3 regions of the Thalassospira sp. UBA848 genome follow, and region 1 is predicted to be linked to each of the others. Evidence: riboswitches for the same ligand, from Rfam matches in the RefSeq annotation. Region 1 holds a riboswitch; each other region holds the start of a gene.
The links. Region 1 has a riboswitch for cobalamin ahead of B2R48_RS07210 (ABC transporter substrate-binding protein). Riboswitches for the same ligand answer to the same signal wherever they lie in the genome.
Positions count from the first base shown of each region.

Region 1 (3,207 bases):
TGCCGAAGCACGGATGGTTTCCGGGTTATTGAGCTGTCGCCAGATGCGTTCGCCGCTGCCGGTCCAAAGCTCCAGCCCGTCGCTGTCATGCACTTCCGGGCGCCAGTCAAAGCGGAACGATTTGTTCTGTTCGGAATACCAGAACATGCTGGTCAGCGGTGCGATGCCAAGGCGTTCGATGTCACGGCGGACAAACAGATGCTTTTCGACATCCATCGTGACCCCTTCGCCGCGATACAGCAGGAATTTATAAGCCCCGGTGATGCTGGGGCCATCCAGCAGGGCATAGACCGTCACCGGGTCTTCGGGGTTTTTGGCCGGTTCGATAAAGAATTGGCGGAAATCGGGGAATTCTTCGGGAACAGAGGTCGCGGTATTGACCGCAATCCCGCGTGCCGACAGACCATATTGGCCTTCATCCCCAATGGCGCGGAAATAGGATGCACCAAGAAATGCCGCCCAGTCCTGGGTTTTCCAGTCATCGCGCGCCTGATTTTCATGCAGGCGAAAACCGGCAAAGCCGCTATTGGCGGGCAGTTGGCGGGCGATGCTGTCTTCGGGCATGTCAAAGTAATCGGGCTTATAGATCACCTCGCGTGCCTGCCCGTTTTCCAGAAGATACATATGCACCGGTTTGGCGAAATACATACCCAGATGGAAAAAGGTCACCGGATAGGTGCCCGACCCATCAGAAAACGGCGAATGATCGCATTTGTAGTGCAGCTTGCCGTGCGTGTCGTAATCAATCCTGCCGACAATTTCCGGATTTGGTGCAACAGGGGCCTCATATGGCGATGCGGCCATGGATTTGGCGCGTGAAATCAGATTGGCAAAATCAAAGGGCTGTGCCGAACCAAGATCAAGGCCTTCGACATCTGCCAAAGCATGCTGATAGATCGACATTCCCGGCAGGATAAGTCCGGCTGCCGCGATGGATTTCAAAAAGCGTCTGCGTTCAACAGAAGTCGTCATGTTCATCACATTCCAGTGGTTTAAGCTGTCGGGAAAGCATACCCGGCAGTGTGGAGGTAATCGGGATGAAACATGGCAAATTCAAGGTCGTATCAACTGCATTTTATGCATGGAGGCGCAGCGTTAATGCCGCTGGTGGTCTGCCAATTTCCTTGACCGTGTTTTTGGTTTAATCTAACCGTGACGTGTCGGTATCCGATTTCGGATAAAGGGAATTCGAGATGAGCCGAACATGGGCTCATTAACCGAAGCTGCCCCCGCAACTGTAGGCGGAGAGCATTTTTCTGACCAATGCCACTGGGATCAACCCGGGAAGGCCAGGGAAAATGCGTTGACCCGTAAGCCAGGAGACCTGCCGACACGAAGACGACGGACCGGGCGGGGTGCCCCGGAGAATGTCGGTACGTGTCTTGGCCCAACAGTTTAGCCTAGGTTTTCTAAGCTTTAAGGCCGACATCTTCCGCCATCTCCTGACACTTTTGCCAGTCCATTGACAGCAGCAAAAATGATGTTATGTTATAACATAACATTTGATGATGTGTTGAAACTGGATCATCCAAAACGGTCCCGGATCAGCGCATCAGCAAGAGGGAAGTCAAAGTGATCAATCACGATAAACGTGTACTGGCGGTCGGGGTGTTTGCCGCTGGTCTTATTTCATCTGTTTCATTTGCGTCCGCAACCGAATATCCGCTCAGTATCGAGAACTGCGGGACTGTGCTGCAATTTGACGCGGCCCCGGAACGCGTGGTGTCGCTGGGCCAAAGCACGACCGAAATTCTTTATTCGCTGGGCCTGGCCGATAAGGTCAAGGGTACCGGTGTCTGGTTCGGCCCGGTGATGGATGAATTCAAGGACGTCAACGCATCTGTGCCGCGCCTGGCCGACAATGATCCGGGGTTCGAAACCGTTGTCGCGCAAAAGCCGCAACTGGTTGCCACCCAGTATCAGTGGCATGTCGGGCCCAAGGGCACCGTCGGCACCACCGAACAGTTCAACGAACTGTCCATTCCCGTCTACACAGCACCTGCCGATTGTGTGGGCAAGGACAATGCCGGTGGCGGTGACGGGGTGCGTCACGAAGGATTCACCATGGATCTGATTTATCGCGAGATTGCCGATCTGGCGCAGATTTTTGATGTCGAAGATCGCGGTGAAGAACTGATTGCCACCTTGAAGGAACGTCAGGCGAACTCATTGGAACGTGTGACGGCAAGCGGCCATGACAATGTTTCTGCCGTCTTCTGGTTTTCCAGCCCCGAAATCAACAGTGATCCCTATGTGGCGGGCAAAAACGGCGCGGCGGGCTATATCGCGGGCAAACTTGGTGTTCGTAACATCATTGACAGCAATGAAGAATGGCCGACCGTTGGCTGGGAAACCATCGCGCGCGCCAACCCTGATATCATCGTGATTGGTAAAATGGGACGTCGGCGTTTTCCGGCCGATGACTGGCAGGTCAAGATGGACTTCCTGAAAACTGATCCGGTCGCAAGTCAGATGAAGGCGGTGCGCAATGGTAATATCGTGGTGATGGACGCCCAGTCGATGGATCCGACCATTCGCCTGATCAATGGTATTGAAACACTTGCCGAAGCCGTCGAACGACTAAGTGCTTCGAACTGACCTGCACTGCCAAAGGCGCCTGATATGCCCGGAGAATTCAATGTTTGAAACATCGCCAGTTCAGCAGCCGGTTCAGCCACCCGGGCAATCGCTGGCGGGTCGGGCATATCTTATGCGGGCCGGTGTCAGTATTGGTGCTTTGGTTTTGCTTGTTGGCGTCATCGCGATGGCGGCAGCCAAGGGGGAAACACACATTCCCCTTGGCACCGTGCTTCAGACCATTGCCAATCATCTTTGGCAGGCGGGCTATGACGTTGATCCGATTGATGCCGGGATCATCTGGAATTACCGGATATCGCGTGCGATGGTGGCGGCGGCCTGCGGCGCATCCCTTGCGCTATCGGGCGCTGTTTTGCAGGCGCTTTTGCGCAATAGTCTGGCGGATCCCTACTTACTGGGCATTTCGGCCGGGGCATCGACCGGTGCGGTCAGTGTCGCCATTCTGGGGTTCGGCGCGGGGATGGTTTCCCTGTCGCTTGGGGCCTTTGTCGGCGCGTTGGTGGCGTTCGGGTTTGTGGCGCTTTTGGCCATTCCGGCCGGGCGCGGAGCAGGTGCCATCATTCTGGCCGGGGTTGCCGGATCGCAACTGTTTAACGCATTGACGTCATT
Region 1 covers NZ_DBGS01000055.1:24,455-27,661, forward strand. Annotated here, with positions in the region: gene B2R48_RS07205 (glucan biosynthesis protein) at 1-972, opposite strand, end outside; cobalamin riboswitch at 1,145-1,346, shown strand; gene B2R48_RS07210 (ABC transporter substrate-binding protein) at 1,573-2,598, shown strand; gene B2R48_RS07215 (FecCD family ABC transporter permease) at 2,639-3,207, shown strand, end outside.

Region 2 (3,207 bases), on a different contig from region 1:
AATTCATCGACGATGTCGACGAACCCGGCTGGCGTGTGACCGCGGTCAATCAGCGATTTTAAGGTTTCGTCCCTATGCGGATGCGAGTTCGATGTCCGATGCCATGTCATCGAGCGCGTGTTCAGCCAGATAGCGGTCCACCATATCCGGCTCAAGGTCATGGTTTTCGCAAATATCGAATACATCGCGCAGATAGGCCTGATAATACGGGACAGGTCGGCTGCGTGATTTGGCCCGCAATTTGGCGACATTCGGGAAATCCGCCGCAAAGGATGCGCTTTCGATTGCCTGAATGATGGTGTCGTCAATGATGGCAGCTGGCATACCGCAATAGGTTTTGCCACAGGCAGACAGCATCTTGCTGGCAGTCGGAACGGAAATGCCCGGCTGCGCAAGCAATTCGTTCAATTCATCGTTCCCGAAGTCGGAAATCGACATCAGCGTTACAAGCGTCGGCATATCGCGAACAAGCAGCGATAATGCGTTCACGCGAATGCCGCGTTCATGGGACCAGATGATGGAGGCGATCACCCCCTTCGAGGCATCCTGAGCAAAAATTTCCCGAACGTCGCGCCGTGCCAGCGTGATTTCGCCCTCAATCGCATATTCTTCCAGGAAGTCCTGAAAGGATCTGTCCGGACTGTTCAGGCGACCAAGCAATCCCAGCCACATGTCCTTGCGAGAGGAAGTGGTCCAGGTTGGCGCAGTCGACTGTCGGATTTTCAATAGGTGAGACCGTATAGCCATTTGTGCTCACAAACTTCCAGATTACCCCAAGAGTTTTGGCGCAGATTTTTCTGCTGCCAGCCGGGTGCTTGTTCTTTTGTTCCCGGTTTTGCGCGAGATTGCGGATTTTTCCGTCTGTAGTTTCAGCGCGACGTCTTGATGTTGTCTGAAATGGTAGGGGCCCTCAAGCAGACAATTCTTACAAATACTGACCTTCCGGTTAGGTCGTGTGTATCAGACAGCTTGAAGGGCCGAGATTGACCTTTGGCATTTATGGCAAACCTGCTAGGTTCGGCGCACCGTTCGGTGATGGGAAATCGGTGCAAGGCCGATGCTGCCCCCGCAACTGTATCGGGTTGGGCGATCCGGGTCGGCGCGTGGCGCCAGACCAGCCACCGGGCAACCGGGAAGGCGGACCGCTTTCATGCCCGCAGCCAGGAAACCTGCCGAAGGTGTCACTATTCTTTAGAAGGTGGCGACGCAATCGGGCCTCGGTGGGAGGCCATGGCGAGGAATAAACGGGATGACCCAGATTTTACCCCCTGACGGCCCCTCTGGCGGGACGCATCTGATCCTTGGTGGGGCGCGATCCGGCAAAAGCCGGTTTGCCGAAAACATTATCAATCACGCAGGTGGTGGCACATATATCGCAACCGGGCGGGCCTGGGATGATGAAATGGCCAACCGCATCGATCTTCACAAACAATCGCGCGGCGATCTCTGGCAGACAGTGGAAGAACCGCTTGAACTCTGCGCTGCCTTACAGACCTGTAATGTCACGGGTGGCAAACCGGTTCTGGTCGATTGCCTGACCTTGTGGCTGACCAATCTCATGCTCGAAGACCGCGATATTGACGCCGAGACTGAGGCCCTTTGCGATCTGGTGCCGAAACTTGTTGTGCCGGTGCTTCTGGTCTCAAACGAGGTCGGCTTTGGCATCGTGCCGGAAAATGCGATGGCACGGGCCTTTCGGGATCATGCCGGGCGCCTGCATCAACGCATCGCCGAACTGGCCGACAAGGTGACCCTTGTGGTGGCCGGCATACCGATGCAGGTCAAATAGCAACATAAAGAATTGAATTTTAAGGACTTTACAAATGGCACAATTGGGCAAAATCCCCGCAACCGTCATTACCGGTTTTCTGGGGGCAGGCAAAACAACGATGATCCGCAACATGCTGGAAAATGCTGATGGCAAACGCATTGCGCTGATTATCAATGAGTTTGGCGATCTCGGTGTGGATCGCGGCATCATCAATGGCTGCGGTATCGAAGGTTGCGAAGAAGATGATGTGGTTGAACTGGCCAATGGCTGCATCTGCTGCACGGTGGCAGATGACTTTCTGCCAACCATCCAGAACCTGATTGATCGTGAAACACCACCTGACCATATCGTTATCGAAACATCTGGCCTTGCCCTGCCAAAACCCTTGGTAAAGGCGTTTAACTGGCCCGAAGTCCGGTCGCGTGTGACGGTTGATGGTGTGGTAGCCGTTCTTGATGGTGCAGCGTTGCGCGATGGTCTTTTTGCCCATGATCATCACGCGGTACAGGCCCAGCGCGAAGCCGATGACAATCTGGATCATGAAAGCCCGCTTGAGGAACTGTTCGAAGAACAACTTCACTGTGCGGATATGGTGGTTCTGAACAAGACGGACCTTCTGACCGATGCTGAACGCAGCAAGGTCGAAGCCGATATCCGTGCAGAATTGAAAAAGCCGTCGGTCAAGATTATCGCAACTGACCATTCACGGGTGGAAAATGCCATCCTGCTGGGTCTGGGGGCTGCTGCCGAGGATGACCTTGATAGCCGACCGAGCCATCATGACGATGGTCACGAACACGACCATGACGATTTCGACAGTTTCGTTGTCTCGCTTGATGCGATCAGCGATCCGGCGACGCTTGAGAAGCGCCTGATTGATGTTGTGCGCCAATTTGATGTTTTGCGGATCAAGGGATTCCTGGATGTGCCGGGCAAACCGATGCGCCATGTGGTTCAGGGGGTTGGCGAACGTTTCCAGCGCTATTTCGACCGTCCGTGGGCGGATGGCGAAACCCGCCGTTCCGAACTGGTCGTGATTGGTCTGCATGGTCTGGACCGTGCAGCGATTGAAGCCGCCATCAAGGCCGCCTGAATCCATTCGACCTGATGAAACTTGGCTGAGACCGGATGGATTTTTACATCCGGTCTTGGTCGCCTTTTCGACGTAACGACGCAAGAATACGGATCCCCAAATGCATCTATTGGCAGCCCAGCCCGGAATGGTCACGGATGGCAGCGAGGCCGTCGACCTTGGACAGCAACCCGGCGATGTGGTGATCCTGTCTGCGGCCGAGTCTGAGCTGGCCTGCCTTGCCGGGGCACAAGGGCGTCTAGTGGATGCATTCGGCGATCAAACCCCGTCCTTGCGTCTGGCAAGCTTGCTGCAGCTTGGCCATAACATGTCAGTTGATCTTTATATCGAAGATGTGCTTTCC
Region 2 covers NZ_DBGS01000038.1:81,200-84,406, forward strand. Annotated here, with positions in the region: gene B2R48_RS05195 (histidine phosphatase family protein) at 1-62, shown strand, start outside; gene B2R48_RS05200 (hypothetical protein) at 73-726, opposite strand; cobalamin riboswitch at 1,002-1,191, shown strand; gene cobU (bifunctional adenosylcobinamide kinase/adenosylcobinamide-phosphate guanylyltransferase) at 1,250-1,789, shown strand; gene cobW (cobalamin biosynthesis protein CobW) at 1,824-2,864, shown strand; gene cobN (cobaltochelatase subunit CobN) at 2,965-3,207, shown strand, end outside.
Region 2: linked by a shared signal. The riboswitch ahead of cobU (bifunctional adenosylcobinamide kinase/adenosylcobinamide-phosphate guanylyltransferase) and the one ahead of B2R48_RS07210 (ABC transporter substrate-binding protein) in region 1 are both predicted to bind cobalamin.

Region 3 (3,207 bases), on a different contig from region 1:
GCTTGAACGCCCTGCGCTCGATTGGCCATCTTATGCTGCCGGTCGAACCCGTGGTTTGCCATGGTTTGTTCTTTCAGCCCTGTTGCTGTCACAAAACGGCGTGCCGATCCTGATGCATGGCTACAATTCGCACCTTGTAAATGGCGTCGGCACAGAAGCCGCCATCAAGGCTCTGAAATTGCCAATTGCCATGTCTGCAGAGGAAGCACGGTCGGATATCGCATCCAAGGGCTTTGCATATTTGCCGTTACGCCATATGCATCCGAAACTGCAGGAACTGATTGGTTTGCGCCCATTGCTTGGTCTGCGCAGTCCGGTTAATACCCTTCTTCGGTTGTTAAACCCGCTGCAAGCACGTTCTGCGTTTCTTGGCGTGTTTCACCCGGCGTTTCTCGACGTTCATCGCGAAACCGGCAGGCTGCTTGAATTGCCGCGCATTGGCGTGATCAAGGGTGGCGGCGGCGAGGCGGAAAGAACGCCTTACAAGCATGTCGATTTGCGCATGCTTGATAATGGCGAACTCAATGATGTTCGCTGGCCTGCATTGTTGTCTAAACCCGCAAAAGATGATGAAGACCAAAGCCCGGTATCGCTTAAACACTTCCTTGGTGTTTGGCGTGGCGATGTCGAAGACATCCCTGCAGAGGCCAAAATCAAAGGCAGCGCAGCTATGGCAGCCTTCCTTGCCGGTAAGGCGGATTATATGGATGAGGCAGAAAGCCTTGTTCAAGACTGGTGGGATAATCGCGACCGGGACGTCGGGTGATGTTCTGCGCTTAGGTGACAGCAGATGAAAGGGACGGGAACCCGTCCCTTTTTTTATGCTTAGAAGGATGACCCGGGCTCTTTCAGAAACGCCAGTTCCTCAGGCGTCGATTGGCGGTCCAATATCTCATTACGATGCGGATAGCGGCCAAACCGGTCTATGATCTTTTTGTGTTTCAGCTCGAACTCATAATTGGTTTCAAGCCCCGGCTGCGAAAACAGATCAACCGCCACTTCGTGGATGATCTCGGATTCTGAATGCATATAGGGCATATACAGGAATGCTTGTTCCTGCGGTGTCACGAGTTTGCGATCCAGTCCCAGTGAAACGGCTTCTTGTGCCAGAACCAGTGCCATTGGGTCGGTGGCAAAGGATTGCGGTTGATCGCGGTACATATTGCGCGAAAACTGATCAAGAACGATGATCTCGGCCAAACGGCCATGCGGCGTTTTTCGCCAGGTAAAAAGCTCGCCTGTGCACGCTGCTGCGTGAAAATCGGAAAAGCGTTCGGTGATATGGCGATCAAGGGAAGTATCCTTGATAAACCACTGTTTTTCTTCAAGTTCCTTGAACCAGAAAACAAGAACTGTTTCAGGTGTCATAATGTTTTCGCCCGTCGTGTTTGAGGCATTCTTTGCCTGCTGGTAAAGGTGCGAACGATCTTTGCGTAGCCCCCAGATAACGTCAAGCCATTGGCCCAAAAGTTTGTTGTTCAGCAACGGGGCAAATAGTTGACAGCAATCCGTCGCGCGTGGATTATGAAACGGTCTTTGGTGTTGATCAGAATGGATCAACTTAAAAGGGAACGTGGTGCGTCACGCATGACAAAGCCACGGCTGCCCCCGCAACTGTAAGCGGTCAGAGCACTGCATATGCCACTGGTACAAGCCGGGAAGGCGCAGTGTTTTTAAAGCCGCGAGCCAGGAGACCTGCCTTTGACTGCCGGGTGTTTATGGCCCGGTATAAAACTGTTGGACGCCGGGGTGAGCGTCAGGTTGCAGGGGTACACACGGTCTTAACAAGATCCGCAATCTTGCTTCCAGCCATCCTATCGTTCTTTGTCCTGACCCTGCGCGTTGGGCCGTTGGCTTGCGTGCATCGTTTGAGAAAGAGACGATTACATGTTGAAGACCCTTGGCAGGCTTGTCATTGCAAGCACCTGCGTGATGTCGGCCATATTGCCGGCGCATGCTCATTTTCAATTGGCCTATACGCCGGAAGTGAATGTTAGCAGGGCGGGCGACCAGCCCGTTAAACTGATTTTCTGGCATCCGTTTGAAAATGGTCATGTCATGGATATGGCAGAGCCGTTGGATTTTTATGCGGTTAATCGCGGCAAGAAAATTGATTTAAAATCAACGCTTTCGCCGATCACCTTTACCGGAAGCGCGAATTCGGCAGCCGCCTTTGACGGTGTGCTGACGCTTCGGCGCAGCGGTGACTATGTGATGGTTGTCGTTCCAGCACCGTATTATGAAGAAAGCGAAGATATCTTCATCCAGCAAATCACAAAATCCTATGTCAGCCGCAACGAAATCCCGACAGACTGGATGGAACCGCAAGGGCTGAAAACCGAGATTCTGCCGCTTAATCGGCCAACCAATATCATTGCAGGTTCAACCTTCACTGGTCGCGTTCTCAGCAACGGGAAACCGTTGGCGGGTGTAGAGGTTGAAGTCGAATACATGGCGGCTGAACCCGACATGGCCAGCAATACGCCCCAGGCACCAACCGCATCGCCAATGCCTGGTGGTGCCGTGGTCGCACTTTCCGATAAAAACGGGTATTTCACATTCGGCGTTCCAAAAGCGGGCTTTTGGGGGTTCGCAGCACTTGGCAGCGGCCCTGACAAAAAATTTCAGGGTAAAGAGCTTTCACAGGATGCAGTCCTGTGGGTTCGCGCCTATGATGTGAAATAGGCGAGGGGCAGAACAGATGCATATTGTGGATGGTGCGCTGGCACCGGAAGTTTTGATTGGTGGGGGTGTTCTTGCAGTGGCCGGGCTTGGCTTGGGACTGCGGAAACTTCCAATTGATAAAATCCCGGCAACCGGGGTTTTGTCGGCAACATTCTTTGTTGCGTCGCTTATTCATGTGCCAGTTGGGCCCTCCAGTGTGCACCTCATCATGAGTGGTCTTGCCGGGCTGGTGCTGGGCTGGGCCGCGTTTCCAGCACTTTTCGTTGGTCTGTTACTGCAAGCGATATTCTTTGGCTTTGGCGGTTTGACGGTACTTGGCGTCAATACGGTGAATATCGCATTTCCCGCTGTGTTGGCAGGGCTCCTGTTCCGGGGGATGGTTGCACGTGTTCCGCCGGTCCCAGCGGCTGTGTTCGGTGGGGTGGCTGGTGCGTTCTCAATCGCACTCACGACCCTTTTTGTCGCAATTTCCCTGGGGCTTAGCGGGGATGCATTTATCCCGGCGGCTAAACTGGTATTCTT
Region 3 covers NZ_DBGS01000004.1:8,090-11,296, forward strand. Annotated here, with positions in the region: gene B2R48_RS00695 (glycosyl transferase family protein) at 1-766, shown strand, start outside; gene B2R48_RS00700 (DUF924 family protein) at 826-1,368, opposite strand; cobalamin riboswitch at 1,521-1,717, shown strand; gene B2R48_RS00705 (DUF4198 domain-containing protein) at 1,888-2,685, shown strand; gene cbiM (cobalt transporter CbiM) at 2,702-3,207, shown strand, end outside.
Region 3: linked by a shared signal. The riboswitch ahead of B2R48_RS00705 (DUF4198 domain-containing protein) and the one ahead of B2R48_RS07210 (ABC transporter substrate-binding protein) in region 1 are both predicted to bind cobalamin.